Regions from separate parts of the Castellaniella hirudinis genome, predicted to be linked through region 3. Evidence: predicted binding sites of a transcription regulator. Region 3 holds the regulator's gene; each other region holds the start of a gene.
What was found. The regulator HrcA, encoded in region 3, represses chaperone genes, less so after heat shock. The targets are predictions, from matches to a motif close to TTAGCACTCNNNNNNNNNGAGTGCTAA.
Positions count from the first base shown of each region.

Region 1: the regulator HrcA is predicted to act here: its motif matches at 3,548-3,574, upstream of rpoH (RNA polymerase sigma factor RpoH).
Region 2: the regulator HrcA is predicted to act here: its motif matches at 3,603-3,629, upstream of ACFO0J_RS00255 (co-chaperone GroES).

Region 1 is NZ_JBHSDY010000007.1:59,666-66,192, reverse strand. It holds gene ACFO0J_RS11970 (FmdB family zinc ribbon protein) at 1-144, shown strand, start outside; gene ACFO0J_RS11965 (DUF502 domain-containing protein) at 157-807, shown strand; gene aspS (aspartate--tRNA ligase) at 839-2,629, shown strand; gene ACFO0J_RS11955 (endonuclease/exonuclease/phosphatase family protein) at 2,639-3,493, shown strand; gene rpoH (RNA polymerase sigma factor RpoH) at 3,608-4,513, shown strand; gene ACFO0J_RS11945 (cation:proton antiporter) at 4,776-6,527, shown strand, end outside.
Region 2 is NZ_JBHSDY010000001.1:44,399-50,925, forward strand. It holds gene pobA (4-hydroxybenzoate 3-monooxygenase) at 1-102, shown strand, start outside; gene ACFO0J_RS00240 (ABC transporter substrate-binding protein) at 153-1,310, shown strand; gene ACFO0J_RS00245 (N-acetylmuramoyl-L-alanine amidase) at 1,402-2,121, shown strand; gene ACFO0J_RS00250 (Fic family protein) at 2,146-3,318, opposite strand; gene ACFO0J_RS00255 (co-chaperone GroES) at 3,679-3,966, shown strand; gene groL (chaperonin GroEL) at 4,001-5,647, shown strand; gene ACFO0J_RS00265 (acetate/propionate family kinase) at 5,788-6,527, opposite strand, start outside.
Region 3 is NZ_JBHSDY010000012.1:25,423-31,949, reverse strand. It holds gene grpE (nucleotide exchange factor GrpE) at 1-460, opposite strand, end outside; gene hemH (ferrochelatase) at 593-1,639, opposite strand; gene hrcA (heat-inducible transcriptional repressor HrcA) at 1,695-2,708, opposite strand; gene ACFO0J_RS17650 (NAD kinase) at 2,840-3,742, shown strand; gene recN (DNA repair protein RecN) at 3,757-5,409, shown strand; gene fur (ferric iron uptake transcriptional regulator) at 5,431-5,856, opposite strand; gene ACFO0J_RS17635 (outer membrane protein assembly factor BamE) at 6,014-6,527, shown strand, end outside.

The DNA of each region.
Region 1 (6,527 bases), on a different contig from region 3:
AAGGGCTCCGGCTGGTACGAAACCGATTTCCGCGGGGGCGGCAAAGCCGCCCCCAAATCCGCCGAGCCGGCAGGCGGCGCCTCGTCAAGCCCGGCGCCGGCGCCTGCCTCCGGCGGCACGCCGCCGGCTGCGACGTCAAGCTGACGCCCCGGGACCATGCGCTTTCTCAAACGCTACTTCATCACCGGCCTGCTGATCTGGCTGCCGCTGGTGGCCACCGTCTGGGTGCTGGCCGTGCTGGCCCGCACGCTCGGCTCCCTGGTGCCGAAGTTCCTGTCGCCCGAAGCCCTGTTCGGGATCTCGATCCCGGGTTTCGAGCTGGTCCTGGTCCTGGTCGTGATCCTGGTCACGGGGCTGTTCTGCGCCAATTTCATCGGCCGCGCCATCCTGTCGCGCTGGGAATCCCTGCTGGGGCGCATCCCTTTGGTGCGCTCCATTTATAATTCGGTCAAGCAGGTCAGCGACACCGTGTTCGCGCCCAACGGCCAGGCCTTCCGCGAGGCCGTGCTGGTGCAGTATCCGCGCCAGGGCGCCTGGACCATCGGTTTCCTGACCGGCACCCCCAGCGCCGAGATTGCCGCATTGCTGGACGGCGATTTTGTCAGCGTCTATGTGCCTACGACACCCAACCCGACGTCGGGCTTCTTTCTGATGATGCCGCGCGCCGATGTCCAGGTGCTCGACATGACGGTGGAAACCGCACTGAAATACATCGTGTCCATGGGCGTGGTGGCGCCGCCCGGCCTGCCGCCCCAGACACAGATGGATCTGCCCGCCGTGGAAACCCCCGGCGAGCAGTCCCATTGAAACTCGAACAATCCCTCTGACGGAGCCATTCTTGAACCGCACTTGCTATACCGGCGAGGTATCCAAAGCCCACCTCGACCAGACCGTGACCCTGTTCGGCTGGGTGCATCGTCGCCGCGACCATGGCGGCGTGATCTTCATCGACCTGCGTGACCGCGCGGGCCTGGCCCAGGTGGTGGTGGACCCGGACAACAAGGCCGCGTTCGAGACCGCCGAGCGCATCCGCAACGAATACTGCCTGCGGATCACCGGCCTGGTGCGCCTGCGCCCCGAAGGCACCACCAATGCCGACCTGCTCTCGGGCGAGATCGAGATCCTCTGCCGCGAAATCGAGATCCTCAATGCCTCGGTGACGCCGCCGTTCCAACTGGACGACGACAATCTGTCCGAGACCACGCGCCTGACGCACCGGGTGCTGGACCTGCGCCGTCCGCAGATGCAGCGCAACCTGATGCTGCGCTACCGCGTGTCCATGGTGGCGCGCAATTATCTGGACGCCCTGGGCTTCGTCGACATCGAAACCCCGATGCTGACCCGCAGCACGCCCGAAGGCGCGCGCGACTATCTGGTGCCCTCGCGGGTGAACCCGGGCGAATTCTTCGCGCTGCCCCAGTCGCCGCAGTTGTTCAAGCAACTGCTGATGGTGTCCGGCTTCGACCGCTACTACCAGATCACCAAGTGCTTCCGCGACGAAGACCTGCGCGCCGACCGCCAGCCGGAATTCACCCAGATCGATTGCGAAACCTCCTTCCTGGACGAAGTCCAGATCCGCGAGATCTTCGAAGGCATGGTGCGTGAGATCTACCGCCAGGTGCTGGACGTCGCGCTGCCCGAATTCCCCGTCATGAGCTGGAGCGAAGCCATGCGCCGCTTCGGTTCGGACAAGCCCGACCTGCGCGTGAAGCTGGAATTCACCGACGTGGCCGATCTGATGCGCGACGTGGGCTTCAAGGTCTTCGCCGGCCCGGCCAATGACCCGGCCTGCCGCGTGGTGGCCCTGCGCGTGCCCGGCGGCGGCGGCATGCCGCGCAGCGAGATCGACGCCTACACCCAGTTCGTCGGCATCTACGGCGCGCGCGGCCTGGCCTACATCAAGGTCAACGACGCCGCCTCGATCCCCGAGGGCCTGCAGTCGCCCATCGTCAAGAACATCCACGCCGACGCCTTGCGCGCCCTGATCGAGCGCACCGGTGCGCAGAACGGCGACCTGATCTTCTTCGGCGCCGACCGCGCCAAGGTCGTCGCCGACGCCATCGGCGCCCTGCGCGTGAAGATCGGCCAGAGCGAATTCGGCCGCGCCAACGGGCTGTTCGAGCCGGGCTGGAAGCCGCTGTGGGTGGTGGACTTCCCCATGTTCGAGTACGACGAGGGCGAAGGCCGCTACACGGCCGCTCACCACCCCTTCACCTGCCCCAAGCCGGGCCACGAGGATCTGCTGGAAACCGATCCGGGCAAGGCCATCGCGCGCGCCTACGACATGGTCATGAACGGCTGGGAAGTCGGCGGCGGTTCCGAGCGTATCCACCGCGCCGACGTCCAGAGCAAGGTCTTCAAGGCCCTGAAGATCGACGAGGAAGAAGCCCGCCTGAAGTTCGGCTTCCTGCTCGACGCCCTGCAGTACGGCGCGCCGCCGCACGGGGGCCTGGCCTTCGGCCTGGACCGCCTGGTGACGCTGATGGCGGGTGCGGAATCCATCCGCGACGTGATCGCCTTCCCCAAGACGCAGCGCGCCCAGTGCCTGCTGACGCAGGCGCCCTCGGCCGTGGACGAGAAGCAACTGCGCGAACTGCACATCCGCTTGCGTCAGACGGAAGCCAAGTAAGGCGGGGCCATGCCCATCCTGCGGGTCGTCAGCTACAACATCCACAAGGGCCGTTCGGCCACGGGTGGACGGGAATCGCTGGCCGACCTGCGGCTGGGCCTGTACGGCCTGCGGCCCGACCTGCTGTTCCTGCAGGAAGTCCAGGGCCGCAACCAGATCCGCAGCAGCCTGGACGCGCAGCACGAATCCCTGGCGGCGGCCCTGCATATGCAGGCCGCCTACGGCTGCAATGCCGTGCGCCACACCACCGACCACGGCAATGCGCTGTTGTCGCGCTATCCCATCCTGTATTACGAAAACCAGGACGTCTCCGACCACCGCCTGGAGCAGCGCGGCCTGCTGCACGGCGTGGTGCGGGTCGGCGACGTGCCGGTGCACTGCCTGGTGGTGCACCTGGGCCTGCTGGCGGGCGGACGCTCGCGTCAGGTGCAGGCGCTGGCCGACCGGATCCAGCGCCTGGTGCCCGCGCACGAACCGCTGCTGATCGCGGGCGACTTCAACGACTGGACCAACCGCCTGGCGCCGCTGTTCGTCGAACAGCTCGGGCTGGTCGAGGTCTTCGCCGCCGCCCCGCAGGGGACGGACGAGATCTACCGGCTGCGCCGTACCGTGTCGCGCCTGCGCGAACGCCTGGCCTGGCTGCCGGGGCAGGCGCTGCGCCCGATGCCCGAACTGTCCATGAACGGCCATGCGGCGCGCCTGACACCGCCGCCGCGCACTTTCCCGTCCGTGTTCCCCTGGCTGCGGCTGGACCGCATCTACCAGCGCGGTTTTGCCGTGCGCCGCGCGCGGGTGCTGCACGGCCTGCCCTGGAAGAAGCTGTCGGACCATGCGCCGCTGGTGGCGGAACTCGAACTGCCCTGAGGTTTTCGGGGAACTTTCCCGCCGCCCGACGGACTAACATTCGTTACCTTGGAATTAGCACTCCTGCTCATGGAGTGCTAACATCATTGCGTTCTGTACGAGGTTCTTGTCACCATGACCCCCTCCTCATCCGCCCTGTCGCTCGCGCCGTCGCAGCTTTCGCTGGCGATCGCCAACCCCGGAGCGCTCGGTACCATCGATGCCTACATCAGCACCGTCAATCGCTTGCCGATGCTGACTGCCGAACAGGAAGCCGACCTGGGCCGGCGCCTGCGCGACAACAACGATCTGGACGCTGCGCGCGACCTGATTCTGTCGCACCTGCGGCTGGTGGTGTCCATCGCCCGCCAGTACCTGGGCTACGGCCTGGCGCACGCCGACCTGATCCAGGAAGGCAATATCGGCCTGATGAAGGCCGTGCGCCGCTTCGATCCCGACCGTGGCGTGCGCCTGGTGTCGTTCGCCGTGCACTGGATCCGTGCCGAAATCCACGAATACGTGATCCGCAACTGGCGTCTGGTCAAGATCGCCACCACCAAGGCGCAGCGCAAGCTGTTCTTCAATCTGCGCCGCATGCGGCCCGACGGCCGTAGCCTGGCCCCGGATCAGGTGGCCGACATCGCCCGCGAACTCGACGTGCGCCCGGAAGACGTCGCCGAAATGGAAGTCCGCCTGTCGGGCGGCGATTTCGCCCTGGATGCCCCGGCCGACGACGAGGACCGCTACGCGCCCTCCGACTGGCTGGCCGACGAGGCCCAGGAACCCGCCCAGGTGCTGGCGCGCCGCAGCATGGACGCCCTGCAGGGCGAGGGCCTGGAACACGCCCTGTCGTCCCTGGACGCGCGCTCCCAGCACATCGTGCGCGCCCGCTGGCTGGCCGACGATGGCGGCGCCACGCTGCACGAACTGGCTGCCGAGTACGGCATTTCCGCCGAACGCGTCCGCCAGATCGAAGCCGCCGCCCTGAAAAAACTGCGTGTCGCCCTGAGCGGGCAGCAGGCGGATTTCGAGCCCGCCTGAGCAGTCACATTCTTTTGCACTTCTCCGCCCCCGATCGTGAACTTTCAGCATCGGGCGCGGACTAATCTGACATGAGCGCACGCCGGCCACGCCGGCCTCAACGTTCTGTCGTCCGCTTCTGCTTCTCCTCTTCCCCTCCCTATCGAAGCGGATGTTCATGGGATGCCGTCTGGCATCCCTCTTTTTTTTCATACATTTTTTCTAGGAAGCCGATCCCCTGGGCCTGTAACATATCAGCCAGATGATTTGAGCGCGCTTCCTCATGAAAATCGGCCTTCTTGTATTTGGCCTGGCCGGCCTCCTGGCTCTGGTGTCCTTCATGCCCCCTCTGGCGGGGCGGTTGCGATTGCCGTATTCCGTGCTGCTGGCCATCGTCGGCTTTGTCCTGGGCGTCATCATCCACGTGCACGGCTGGGCGCCGGGCGTGGTGGCCGACTTCCTCGACACCCTGCAGCACTTCGAGATTTCCTCCGAGACCTTTCTGTTCGTGTTCCTGCCCGTGCTGCTGTTCGAGACGGCGCTGGCGACGAATCTGCGGCGGCTGATGGACGACATCAGCCCGATCCTGGTGATGGCCATCGTGGCCGTCGTGGTCTGCACCGTGGCCGTCGGTTTCTCGCTGGCGGCGATTTCCACCTACGGGCTGGTGGTCTGCCTGATGCTGGGCGCCATCGTGGCGACCACCGACCCGGTGGCGGTCGTGGGCATCTTCCGCGAGGTCGGTGCGCCGCGCCGCCTCACGAACCTGGTCGAGGGCGAGGCCCTGTTCAACGACGCGGCCTCGATCGCCTTGTACTCGGTGCTGCTCAGCATCCTGTTCGGCGGCACCACGCCCGCCATCACGGACATTCTCAGCGGCTTCCTGGTCAGCTTCCTGGGCGGCGGCCTGGCCGGCCTGGTCATGGGGCGAGCGGCCATCGAACTGTTCCGCTGGCTGCGCGGCTGGCCTACGGCCGAAGTCACGCTGACCGTGGCGCTGGCCTACCTGACCTTCTTCATCGCCGAACACTACCTGGGCGTGTCGGGGGTGGTGGCCACGGTGATCGCCGGTCTGGTGGTGGGCTCCAGCGGCCGCACCCGCATGTCGCCCACGACCTTCGAGCAGCTCGAGGGCGCCTGGGCGCAGTTCGGCTTCTGGGCCAATTCCCTGATCTTTCTGTTCGCCGCCATGCTGATCCCGCGCATGATGGCGGAAATCACCTGGATGGAAGTCCTGCTGATCCTGGTCGTGTTCATCGTCACGCTGTGCGCGCGCGCGGTGATCGTCTACGGCCTGCTGCCCCTGCTGGGGCGGTTGCGGCTCAGCACCGAGGTCAGTCCGTCCTACCGGGCCGTGATGCTGCTGGGCGGCCTGCGCGGGGCCGTGTCCCTGGCCCTGGCCCTGGCCGTCACCGAACAGCCGGCGGTACCGCATGAGGCGCGCCAGTTCATCGCCGTGGCCACGACCGGCTTCGTGCTCATGACGCTGTTCATCAACGGCCTGACGCTGCGGCCCCTGATCCATCGCCTGGGGCTGAACCAGCTCTCGCCGGTGGACCGCACCCTGCGCGATCAGGCGCAGGTGGTGGAACTCGAGGCCCTGCGCCTGAAGATCGACGACATCGCCCATCACGAGCATATCGGCACCGAGGTGCTGGATCGCCTGCATGCGGTGTTCGACGCCAGCCAGGCCGGCGTGGACGCGTCGCAGGTGAACCAGTTGTCCCTGAACCAGAAGGTCGCGGTCGGCATGAGCATGCTGGCGGGCCGCGAAGAAGAAATGTTCTTCGAGACCCTCAAGGCCCAGGTCGTGGACTGGCGCACCGCCGAGTCCCTGCTGGCGCGCGCCGAGCGGCTGGGGGATGCGGTGCGATCGGGCGGGCTGCTGGGCTTCGAGGCGGCGATCGAAGGCGATCTGCGCTATTCGCGGTCCTTGCGCCTGGCGCTGCGCCTGCATCACCTGACCGGCTGGCAGGGCTGGCTGGTGCGGGAACTGGCCCAGCGTTTCACGAACCTGATGTGCAAATGGTCGGTG
Region 2 (6,527 bases), on a different contig from region 3:
AACCCGTTCGAACGCCAGATCCAGATCGCCGAACTCGAATACACCCGGGAATCCGTCGCCGCCCGGACCGCGATCGCTGAGAATTTCTGCGGCCTGGCCTGACGGAGAAAAAACGAGAGACCGGATCCACCCCATCCCAACCGGAGGAAGACATGACACTCACGAAAAGACTGGCCGCGCTCGCCCTTGCCACGGCGGCCACCGGCGCCCAGGCCGCCGACGATCTGAAGATCGGCCTGGTGCTGCCGCTGTCCGGGCCCTTCGCGGCCCACGGACAGCAGATCGAGAACAGCGTGCGCCTGTACATGAAGGAGCACGGCGACACCGTTGCGGGCCGCAAGATCCGGCTCATCGTCAAGGACGACACCGGCATCGCCCCGGCCATCAGCAAGCGCCAGGCCCAGACCCTGCTGATCCAGGACAGGGTGGATATCCTGGCCGGATTCGGCATGACGCCCTCGGCCTTTTCCGTGGCGCCGCTGGCCACCGAGACCCGGACGCCCATGATCGTCATGAACGCGGCGACCTCGTCCATCACCACCAAATCCGACTACGTCGTCCGGACCTCGTTCACCCTGCCCCAGGTCACGACGCCGATCGCCGCCTGGGCCCTGAAGAACGGCATCAAGACGGTCTACACCATCGTCTCCGACTACGGCCCCGGACACGATGCCGAAGGGCAGTTCATCAGGGCCTTCGAGGCAGGCGGCGGGAAGATCGCCGGTTCGACACGCACGCCGGTGAGCACCCCGGACTTCGCGCCTTTTCTCCAGAAGGCCAAGGATGTCCGGCCGGACGCCGTGTTCCTGATGCTGCCTGCCGGCGAACAGGGCGTGGCCTTTGCCAAGGGCTTCAAAGAACGCGGCCTGGACAAGGCGGGCATCCGCCTGATCGCCACCGGCGACATCACCGACGAGGGGGTGCTGGACGCCATGGGCGACGCCGCCGTGGGGATGATCACCTCCTTCCACTATTCGCAGGCCCACGATTCGCAGGAAAACAAGGCGTTCGTCCAGGCCTATACGCAGGCCTATCCCGGCGAACGCCCCAACTTCTGGTCGGCGGGCGGCTACGACGGCATGCACCTGATCTACGAGACGCTGAAAAAGACCGGCGGCCGCACCGGCGACGCCTTCATGGCCGCGGCCCGCGGCATGCACTGGGAGAGTCCGCGCGGTCCGGTGTCCATCGATCCGGTCACGCGCGATATCGTGCAGAACGTCTACATCCGCAAGGTCGAACGCGTTGACGGCGTGCTGCAGAACGTCGAGTTCGACACGGTTCCCGACGTCAAGGATCCCGGCAAATAAGCCCGGCGCCGGCATGCCCGGGCGTGCGCCACCACGCGCCCGGCCCTACACTGCACACATGGCCCCGCCGCTTCGCGACATCGCTCTCTTGGTGCAGGTACGTTCCCGCCACGGGCGGCCGGCGCACGCGCTGGCCGCGCTCCTGCTGGCCCTGTGCTGCGCGGGACCGGCACACGCCGCGCACATTCTGGTGGACGCAGGCCACGGACCGGAACGGCCGGGGGCGATCGGCGCCAGCGGCCGCGCAGAGTATCTGTACAACCGCGATCTGGCCGCCGCCCTCGTCCGCGTGCTCGCGGCGCTGGGCCATCGGACCACCCGGGTCGAAGGCATCGCCACGGACATCCCGCCCGCCCGACGTCCGGCAGGCGCACCTGCCGCCGATCTGCTGGTCTCGATCCATCACGATGCGGCGCAGGCGCGGTATCTGCAAGCGGGCAGGCAGGCGGAATTCGCGGGGTATTCGATTTTCATCTCGATGCAGAATCCCCATCCGGCTCGCAGCCTGCGATGTGCTCAAGAGATGGGTTCACAACTGCGGGCAGTTGGGGAACGGCCGTCCGAATACCACGCCGAACGGGTCGAGGGTGAAAACCGGCCCTTTCTCGACCGCCGATTGGGAGTACACCGCTACGACGGCCTGGCGGCGCTGCGGCACGCGCCCATGCCGGCCGTGCTGATCGAGGCGGGCGTCATCATCAATCCTGCGGAAGAAGCCCGGCTGAGGAGGCCGGAGACGATCAAGCGGCTGGCGGGGGCGATTGCGCGGGGGGTGAGCGCTTGTTTGAAGGGTCCTCGTGGCGGGGATTGACCCGCTACGCGAGATCGAAACCGATCAGTTCGGCTTCGTCGCCGCTTCCGGGTAAAGTTCCGGGAACAAGAACTGCAGGCTGTCGAGCGGCATGCCCCAGCGCACCGGTCCAGCGGCTGAATCGCTCACGATCAGACCGTCCTTCAGCAATCTTGAGATCAAAGACCGGGCCGTGCGCTCGCCCAGGTTCGTCATTTGGGTAAATTCCTTGCGCAGGAGAGGCCCGGCAGCGAACAAATGGTAGAGCGGCAGGATGGCCTCCATGCGCACGGCCTTATCCTGCGCGTGACGGAACGTGATGAGCGCTTCGATGCGTTGCCGCATCCCATCCAGCTCAAGCATACGGCCCATGAACTTCACTTGGTCCTCGCAGACACCGAGAAAGAACTCGATCCACTCGTTGAGGCCTGCAGTCGTCAGGTTGCCCCTACCGTCCAAGTCTCCGCGACGCGGCGCATCTGCATTGTGCAATCGGGCGTAATAGTCCACCGTCGTGCGAGCCAAGCCCCTGCTTGGGGACCATAGGCCGTCAGACAACTGCCAAAGAGCGCAGTGGCTCTGCAGCCTGGCAGCGCGGCCATTGCCGTCCAGGAAGGGATGCACCCATGTCGCACGGTGGTGCATGCACGCGACCTGGATGAGGTGCTGGTCCCAGGAGCGTCGTCGGTCGTAGACCTCATCCATGCGTTCCATAAAGCGGGGCAAGGATGCCGCGGTAGGCGGGATGTGCAGACCGACCTCGACGTCCTCGTCCCGAATCTTCCCTGGGTTGACGATGCGACCATCGTCCGTCGTCCGGTCCTCTGCCGCGAGCCGGGCGTAAAGGGCGTCGTGGGCCTTGGTCATGAACGCCGCTGTCATCGGAGACTCGCCCTCGGCAACCAGGCGCTCTAGCTCGATTTCCGCCTCGATGTGCGCCAGCGCGACCCGCTGTAGCCGCGCCACGTCGGGCTTGTCGGAAAACTGCTGATGCAGCGCGGCATCGATGTGGAGGGGATGGGTGCTCTGTCCCTCGATGCGGTTCGAATAGTACGAGTTCATGGAACGCACCTGTTCGCGGATCGTTTCACGCGAAGAAGCGTGAGCCATACCGGTCAAGCGGATTGCTTCGCGCGCAATCTCGGCCGCCTTGTCGGTCATGGCAGGAGGAATGCTCGCAGGAACCAGGGGTTCGAACTGATGCGGGGAATCGTACATATTTTTGCCGCCTTTTTTGCCGCCTTTTTTATCAATTTAGTACATTGATAATTAAAGGAATTATAAGCAATAAAGACCATCAAAAAAATAAAATTTTGCCGCCTTTTTTACCAGTCTTCTAGCCGGTCTTTATGCCAGTGACGTGACCGACTGTTCCCGACGCGGGCAATCTCCATGGGAACCTGCCCTGAAACAGGCCACACCCGGCTCCTCAGCAGCGTTTACTCCCCCACATGTAACAACTCCCCACCCACCCCTTGAAACCCCGGGAATCGTCCTTATAATTAGCACTCGATGGGGTGGAGTGCTAACAATGCCCTGCCCCCGCACCCTCAATTTCTTATGTACAGGAGTTCCTCCATGGCACTGCGTCCTTTGCACGATCGCGTGATCGTCAAGCGTCTGGACAACGAGCGCACCACCGCCTCGGGTATCGTCATCCCTGACAGCGCGGCTGAAAAGCCCGATCAGGGCGAAGTCCTGGCCGTCGGCCCGGGCAAGAAGACCGAGGACGGCAAAGTGATCCCGGTCGACCTGAAGGTCGGTGACAAGGTTCTGTTCGGCAAGTACGCCGGCCAGTCCGTCAAGGTCGATGGCGAGGAAGTGCTCGTCATCCGCGAGGAAGAAGTCCTCGCCGTGATCCTGTAAGCCACCTCACTGTTCAATCCCAAGGAATTTCAACATGGCTGCAAAGCAAGTTTATTTCGGTGACGACGCCCGCTCGCGCATCGTCCGCGGTGTCAACATCCTGGCCAACGCCGTCAAGACCACCATGGGCCCCAAGGGTCGCAACGTGGTGCTGGACCGCTCCTTCGGCGCCCCCACCGTGACCAAGGACGGTGTCTCCGTCGCCAAGGAAATCGAACTGAAGGACAAGTTCGAAAACATCGGCGCCCAACTGGTCAAGGAAGTCGCTTCCAAGACCTCCGACAACGCCGGTGACGGCACCACCACCGCCACCGTGCTGGCCCAGGCCATCGTCGAAGAAGGCCTGAAGTACGTGGCCGCCGGCATCAGCCCCATGGACCTGAAGCGCGGCATCGACAAGGCCGTAGTTGCCGCCGTCGACAGCCTGCACGCGCTGTCCAAGCCCTGCACCACCAGCAAGGCCATCGCTCAAGTCGGCTCGATCTCGGCCAACAGCGACACCTCCGTCGGTGAAATCATCGCCAACGCGATGGACAAGGTCGGCAAGGAAGGCGTCATCACCGTCGAAGACGGCAAGTCCCTGGAAAACGAACTCGACGTCGTCGAAGGCATGCAGTTCGACCGCGGCTACCTGTCGCCCTACTTCATCAACAACCCGGACAAGCAAGTCGCCGTCCTGGAAGATCCGTTTGTCCTGATTTTCGACAAGAAGATCAGCAACATCCGCGACCTGCTGCCGGTCCTGGAACAAGTCGCCAAATCCAGCCGTCCGCTGCTGATCGTGGCTGAAGACGTCGAAGGCGAAGCCCTGGCGACCCTGGTCGTCAACAACATCCGTGGCATCCTGAAGACCACCGCCGTCAAGGCCCCGGGCTTCGGCGACCGCCGCAAGGCCATGCTGGAAGACATCGCCATCCTGACGGGCGGCACGGTGATCTCCGAAGAAACCGGCCTGTCGCTGGAAAAGGCGACCCTGGCCGAGCTGGGCCAGGCCAAGCGCATCGAAGTGGCCAAGGAAAACACCACCGTCATCGACGGCGCCGGCGATGCCAAGAACATCGAAGCCCGCGTCAAGCAGATCCGCGCCCAGATCGAAGAAGCCACGTCCGACTACGACCGTGAAAAGCTGCAGGAACGCGTCGCCAAGCTGGCGGGCGGTGTGGCCGTCATCCGCGTCGGCGCTGCGACCGAAGTCGAAATGAAGGAAAAGAAGGCCCGCGTCGAAGACGCCCTGCACGCCACGCGTGCGGCCGTCGAAGAAGGCATCGTCCCGGGCGGCGGCGTCGCGCTGATCCGCGCCAAGGCCGCCGTGGCCAAGGTCAAGGGCGACAACGCCGACCAGGACGCCGGCATCAAGCTGGTCCTGCGCGCCATCGAAGCCCCGCTGCGCACCATCGTCAGCAACGCCGGCGACGAAGCCAGCGTGATCGTGAACGCGGTTGCTCAGGGTGAAGGCAACTACGGCTACAACGCCGCCACCGGCGAGTACGGCGATCTGGTCGAGCAAGGCGTCATCGACCCGACCAAGGTCACCCGCACCGCGCTGCAAAACGCCGCCTCGGTCGCCAGCCTGCTGCTGACCACCGAAGCCGCCGTGGCCGAAATCGTTGAAGACAAGCCCGCTGCTCCGATGCCCGACATGGGCGGCATGGGTGGCATGGGCGGCATGGGCGGCTTCTAAGCCCCTGCCCTTCCCGGTCCGGCGCCGCGTGCGCCGGCCGGAACCCGGCTCAGCATTGAAAAATCCCCGTCACCTCACCGTGACGGGGATTTTTTTGCACGCTACGCAGCCGGGCGCGCCGCAAAGGCCGCCCGGATCGATCAGGCGACGACCGACAGCAGCGCCGCCGCCTCGCGGGCCGCGACCCGGCCTTCGTCGGTGGGGATGACCCAGATTTCCACGGCGCTATCGGGCGCATGGATGGCATGGGCGGCTTTGCCGTCGGCCTCGCGATTGCGCTGCCAATCCATGCGGATGCCCAGCCAGGCCAGGCGCACGCACACTTGTTCGCGCAGCACGACGTCGTTTTCGCCGATGCCGCCGCTGAACGCCAGCACGTCCAGTCCGCCCAGGCAGGCGAGCATCCCGCCGGTCTCGCGCACCACGCGATGGGTGAACAGATCGATGGCGCGGCGCGCGTCCGCGCTGCGTTCGCCGCCCTGGGCGACTTCCTCGCGCAGCCTGCGCATGTCGGCCGAAAAGCCCGACACGCCGAGCAGCCCGCTTTGCTTGTACAGCAGCTTTTCGAGCTGCGCGTGCGCCCAGCCTTGCTCCAGCAGATACAGCAGCAGTCCTGCGTCCAGCGAACCGCTGCGCGTCCCCATCACCAGGCCGTCGAGCGCCGAGAAGCCCATGGTCGTGGACATGCTGACGCCGTCGCGGCAGGCGCACAGGCTGGCGCCGTTGCCCAGGTGGGCCATGACCACACGGCCATTGGCGCGCAGCGTCTGCCGTTGCAGGACGGACATGATGTACTGGTATGACAGGCCGTGAAAGCCGTAGCGGCGCACGCCCGCATCGCGCAGCTCACGCGGCAGCGCAAACGCATAGTCCACCTCGG
Region 3 (6,527 bases):
AAATCGCCTGATGGCGGTGCGGGTCGAAGGTCTCGCCGGGCGCCGGGGCGATCTCGCGCATCTGGTTGCGTTCGAAGGCGGTGTTCAGTTGCCGCAAGGTGGCCTCGACGCCGCTGCGCCAGTCCTCGGCGGTCTGGTTTTCCTGGGCCAGCGCGGCCTCCAGGCTGTCGCGCACGGGGATCAGGCTCTCGGCGAAGGATTCCGTCCCGAACTTGCGGGCTTTGGACACATCGTCCTGGGCGCGGCGGCGGACGTTCTCGACTTCGGCGTGCGCGCGCAGCAACTGGTCGTGGTAATCAGCGACCTGCTTCTGGGCTTCGTCCAGCAGCGCGGCGAGGTCCTCGCCCGGTTGGGCGGCGACGGGCTCAGCGGCGGCATCCGCCGGCTTCTGGCCTTCGGCCTGGGGTGCTTCGGCGCTCGGCGCGGCTTGCGGATCCAAGTCTTCCTGGGGAGCCGACATGGTGAAATCTCCAATGCTGAAATGAGGGAACGAAGGGGTAAATGGGGATGAGGCGGCGGTTCTTCAAGACCTGAACTGCGCAGGAGCACCACCGGCATACGGATGCGGGTGGCGCAGCGGGACAACGGTTTGCTACTTCCAGCCGCCCAGATTGTCGGCGATCAGCCCGGCAAAATCCCGCGCCCAGGCCGGATCGGCATTCAGGCAGGGGATGTAGCGGAAGGTCTGGCCGCCCGCCGCCAGAAAGGCCTCGCGACAGCCCATGTCGATTTCTTCCAGCGTCTCCAGGCAATCCGCCAGGAAACCCGGACACATCAGATCCACCGTGCCGACGCCTTCCCGCCCCCAGGCCTCCAGCGTGGGCTGGGTATAGGGCTGCAGCCAGGGCGCCGCCCCGAAGCGGCTCTGGAAGGCGACGTGCAGGCGATCGCCGTCGACGCCCAGGCGGGCGCGCAGGGCCCGGGCGGTCTGCTGGCAATCGCGGAAATAAGGATCGCCCTGGCGCACCGACTGCTGCGGCAGGCCATGAAAACTGAGCAGCAGCCGGTCGGGCTTGCCGGCCTGATCCCAATGCGCGCGCACCGCACGGTGCAGCGCATCGATATAGGCATCGTCCGTCGGAAAACGGTCCAGGAAACGCAGCGTGGGCTGATGGCGCAGCCGGGCCAGATACGCAGCGACGGCATCGACCGCCGTGGCCGTGGTGCTGGCGGCGTACTGGGGATACATCGGCACCGCCAGGATGCGGCCGCAGCCGGCCGCGCGCAGCGCATCCAGCGCGTCGGGCAGGGCCGGCCGGCCGTAGCGCATGGCCAGCTCGACGCGCACGTCCAGCCCCCGATCACGCAGAGACGCCGCCACGGCGTCCGTCAGGTCCTGGCTATGCACCAGCAGGGGCGATCCCCGATCCAGCCAGACCTGGGCGTATTTCGGGGCGATGGCCGCCGGCCGACGCGTCAGCACGAACAGGCGCAGGATGATCTGCCACAGCGCGGCCGGCAGCTCCACTACTCGGGAGTCGGACAGGAATTCGCCCAGGTAGCGGCGCACGGCCGCCGGGGTCGGCGCGTCAGGCGTGCCCAGGTTGATCAGCAGAACGCCCAGCGGCCCGCGTTCGGGTCCGGGCGCATCCGGGTCCAGCGCCCGGGGATCGGGGGCTTCGGAAAGAAAACGGCTCATGAGGGAAATACTTGAAACGCTTGAAATACTTGAGATTCTTGGAACACGGCAGGCATCAGGACGCGGCCTGGCCGAGGGCATTGGACAGCATGCGGGCCGTGATGTCCACGATGGGAATGACCCGGTCATAGGCCATGCGGCTGGGGCCGATGACGCCCAGCGTGCCGATCACCTGCCCGTCCACCCCGTAGGGCGCGGTGATGACCGAGACGTCTTCGAGCGGCACCAGGCGGGAATCGCCGCCGATGTAGATCTGCACGCCCTGGGCGCGGCTGGAGACGTCCAGCAGATGCAGCAGGTCGGTTTTTTGTTCGAACAACTGGAACAGGCGGCGCAGCCGGTCCATGTCGGCCGTCATTTCGGATACGTCCAGCAGCTTGCCTTCGCCGGAGATGACCACGGCCTCGTCGTCCGTGTCCGGCGTGTCCAGGCCGGCGTCCACGGCCTGCTGCATCAGGCGGGAAATATCGGTGCGCAGCGTGGCCAGTTCGTCGGCCAGCGCCAGGCGCACGGCATGAAAGGACTTGCCGGAAAACTGCCGGTTGAAGAAATTGGAGGCCTCCAGCAGTTCGACCTCGGTATATTCGCGCGACACGAACAGGATGCGGTTCTGCACGTCGCCGTTGGGCGTGACGATGATCAGCAGCACCCGCCGGTCCGACAGGCGGATGAATTCGATGTGGCGAAACACCTGGGTGCGCTTGGGCGTGAGCACCACGCCCGCGAACTGCGACAGATTCGACAATAGCGAAGCGGCGGCGGTCACGGCGCGGCCGGGTTCGGCCGCCGGCAGGCAGTCCGCGATCAACAGGTCGGGACTGAGCGCGTACGGCTGGGCGGTCAGCAGGCTGTCGACGAACATGCGGTAGCCGCGCGGCGTGGGCACGCGGCCCGCCGAGGTGTGCGGGCTGTGGATCAGGCCCAGGTCTTCCAGGTCGGCCATGACGTTGCGGATCGTGGCCGGCGACAAGTCAAAGACTTTTGACAGCGTGCGCGACCCCACGGGCTGGCCGTCCGCGATGTAGCGTTCGACCAGCGCCTTCAGCAATGTCTTGGCTCGATCATCCATGTCCAGTGTCCAGCATGGGATGAAAACGGCCCACCGGCATCGGCAACCGCGTCCTCATCCCCCTATAATCGGCGGATACGCCCAATGGGCGTATCCATATTATTCCATTAATTCCGGGAGCCTCCCCGCCCATGCACTTCAAGACCGTCGCCTTGATCGGCCGCCACCAGGACAGCGGCATGGACGCACCCCTGCGCCGGCTGGGCCAGGCCCTGTCCGCAGCGGGATGCACCATCCTGATCGAGGCCGAAACGGGCCGCAATACCGGCGTCGCCGACTTTCAACTGGCCTCGTACGAGGACATCGGCACGCGCGCCGACCTGGCCATCATCATGGGCGGCGACGGCACCATGCTGGCGGCGGCGCGGCAACTGGCCACCTCCGGCGTGGCCATGATCGGCATCAACCACGGCCGCCTGGGCTTCATCACCGACATCCCCCTGGGCAGCGCCGACGAAGCCATCACCCGCGTGCTGAACGGCGCCTTCGTCCAGGACGAGCGCATGCTCCTCGAAGGCCGCGTCATGCGCGGCGACGAAACCATCTTTTCCGGCCTGGCCCTGAACGACGTGATCATCAACCGCGCCGGGCGCGGCGGCATGATCGAACTGCGCGTCGAATGCAACGGCGCCTTCATGCACAGCCAGCGCGCCGACGGCCTGATCATCGCCACGCCCACGGGATCGACGGCCTACGCCCTGTCGGCCGGCGGGCCGATCCTGCACCCCCAGGTCAATGCCCTGGTGCTGGTGCCCGTGGCGCCGCAGACCCTGTCGAACCGGCCCATCACCCTGCCCGACGACAGCGTGCTGAACATCACCATCCGCGCCCTGGGCCGGGTGGAATCGGGCGCCAGCGTCCACTTCGACATGCAGGCCCTGTCCAACTGCCAGGAAGGCGACCGCATCGACGTGCGCCGCAGCCCGCACCGCGTCCGCTTCCTGCACCCCCAGGGCTACAGCTATTTCTCCACCCTGCGCAGCAAGCTGAACTGGAACCGCATGCTGCACCCCTGGGACGAACCCGATCAATAGCCTCCGCCTCCATCATGCTGCGCGCGCTGCACATCCGTGACTTCGTCATCGTCGAACAGGCCGACATCGCCTTCGACACCGGCTTCACCGTGTTTTCCGGCGAGACCGGGGCCGGCAAGTCGATCCTGATCGACGCCCTGGCGCTGGCGCTGGGGGGCCGGGGCGAGGCCTCGCTGATCCGCCAGGACGTCCCGCGCGCCGACATCAGCGCCGTCTTCGACGCGCCCGAGGCCGCCGCCGGCTGGCTGGCCGAACAGGCCCTGGAAGGCCCGGAACTGATCCTGCGCCGCGTCATCGACGCCCAGGGACGCAGCAAAGCCTGGATCAACGGCGTACCCGCCACCCTGGGCCAGTTGCGCGACCTGGGCGCCTTGCTGGTGGACATCCACGGCCAGCACGCCCACCAGAGCCTGCTGCAGGCCGCCAGCCAGCGCGAACTGCTGGACACCCATGGGGGGCATGCCGATCAGGCGCGCGCCCTGCTGCAGGCCTGGACCGACTGGCGCCAGGCGCAAGCGGCGCTGGATGCCGCCCGCAGCGACGCCGCCGGCCAGACGGTCCTGCTGGAACGCCTGGCCGCCGACGTTGCCTGGCTGGACGATCTGGCGCCCGAACCCGGCGAATGGCCGGACCTGTGCGCCCGCCAATCCCGCCTGGCGCACGCGCAGGCCCTGCTGGCCGGCGCCGGCCAGGCCGTCGAGGCGCTGGATGGCGAATCCGGCTCGGCGGCCCAGGCCCTGCACGCCGCAATCCAGTCGCTGCAATCCCTGGCGCGCCACGACCCCGCGCTGGAAGAACACCTCCAGTCCCTGGAATCGGCCCGCATCCTGTGCGCGGAAACCGTGTCCGGCCTGAACGCCTACGCCGACCGGCTCGAACCCGACCCCGCCGCGCTGGAGCAGGCCGACGCCCGCATGGGCCGCATGTTCGAGGCCGCCCGGCGCTTCCACGTCGAACCCGAGACCCTGGCCGAACACCACGAAGCCCTGCGCACCCAGCTACGCCAGGCCGAAGCCGGCCAGGACCTGGAAGCGCTGGAACAGGCCTGCCGCCGGGCCGAATCGGATTACATGGCACAGGCCCGCGCCCTGGGCGCCGCCCGCCGGGCCACGGCCGTCCAGCTCGCTGGACAGGTGACGGCCGCCATGCAGACCCTGTCCATGGACGGCGGCGTCTTCGACATCACCCTGGCGGACTGCAAGCCCTCCGCGCACGGCCTGGAAACCGTGGAATTCCTGGTCGCCGGCCACGCCGGCGTCCCGCCCCGGCCGCTGTCGCGCGTGGCTTCCGGCGGCGAACTGGCGCGCATTTCCCTGGCCCTGTCGGTGATCGCCAGCCAGGCGGCCCGGGTGCCGACCCTGATTTTCGATGAAGTGGATGCCGGCATCGGCGGCGCCGTGGCCGAAGTCGTCGGCCGCCTGCTGCGCGAACTGGGCGCGCGCCACCAGGTCCTGTGCGTCACCCACCTGCCCCAGGTCGCGGCCTGCGCCGCCCGGCATTTCCAGGTCAGCAAGACCACCCGTGCGGGCCACACCCTGTCGGCCATCCAGCCGCTGGACGCCCAATCCCGCACCGAGGAAATCGCCCGCATGCTGGGCGGGCTGAAGATGACGGATGCCACGCGCACGCACGCGCGCGAAATGCTGGCGTCGGGACAGACGGGTTGAGGAACCTCTTTCAGAGGTTCCTCAGGCCCTCTTAGAAGCGGAGCACTTCGGGCAGATGCCGTAGAGCATCATGTTGTGGCTTTCGAGCGTGAAGCCGTTTTCCTTGGCGATCCGATGCTGGCGCTTTTCGATTTCCGCGTCGGAAAACTCCACCACCCGGCCGCAGTTGGTGCAGATCAGGTGATCGTGGTGGTCGCCGTCGTTCAGTTCGAATACGGCCTTGCCGCCGTCGAACTGGCTGCGCAGCAGAATGCCCGCCTGCTCGAATTGGGTCAGCACGCGATACACCGTGGCCAGGCCGATGTCCACGTCTTCGGCGATCAAGGCACGATAGACGTCTTCGGCACTGTGGTGACGGGTTTCCGCCTTGCGGAATACATCGAGGATCTTCAGGCGCGGAAACGTCGCCTTCAGGCCCATGTTCTTGAGTTCAATCTGATCGTTCATGGTTGAAGTATCCCGGGGAACGCGGCGAAAGGCAAGCGGGCCGGAAACCCCCCGCATACAGCCGCGGTCATGCGCAATTCCGAATTCCCTTTATGATAGCGGTTTTAGCGGCCGCGGATGCGCGGCCCTTGTATCCATCACGGGGACTTTCGTGCACATCGTATCCAGCGCTCATTCCCATCGGCTGACCTTATGCCTGGCCGCCAGCGTCCTGGCGCTGGGCCTCGCAGGCTGCGGCTCGACCAACTGGGGCTTCCCCTATCGGGCCACCATCCAGCAGGGCAACTGGATCACCACCGAACAGATCGCCAAGCTTGAAACCGGCATGACCCGCGACCAGGTGCGCTTCATCCTGGGCACCCCGACGCTGCAGGACGTCTTCCACGCCGAGCGCTGGGACTACCCCTATTACAACCAGCCCGGCTACGGCAAGGACGAACTGCGCAAGTTCACCGTCTGGTTCGAAAATGACCAGTTGACGCGCTGGACGGGCGACGAACAGCCCGACCGCCAGCCCTTCCAGAAGGCCGACAGCGGCAAGGAAGCCGTCCAGTCCGCTGACACCGCACGCGCCGCGCAACAGGCGTCGTCTCCGGGCCTGGACACGTCGGCCTCGCCCAGCGGGCAAAGCGTCGTGCCGCAGGCCACCATCGACACCGCCCCCATCGGCA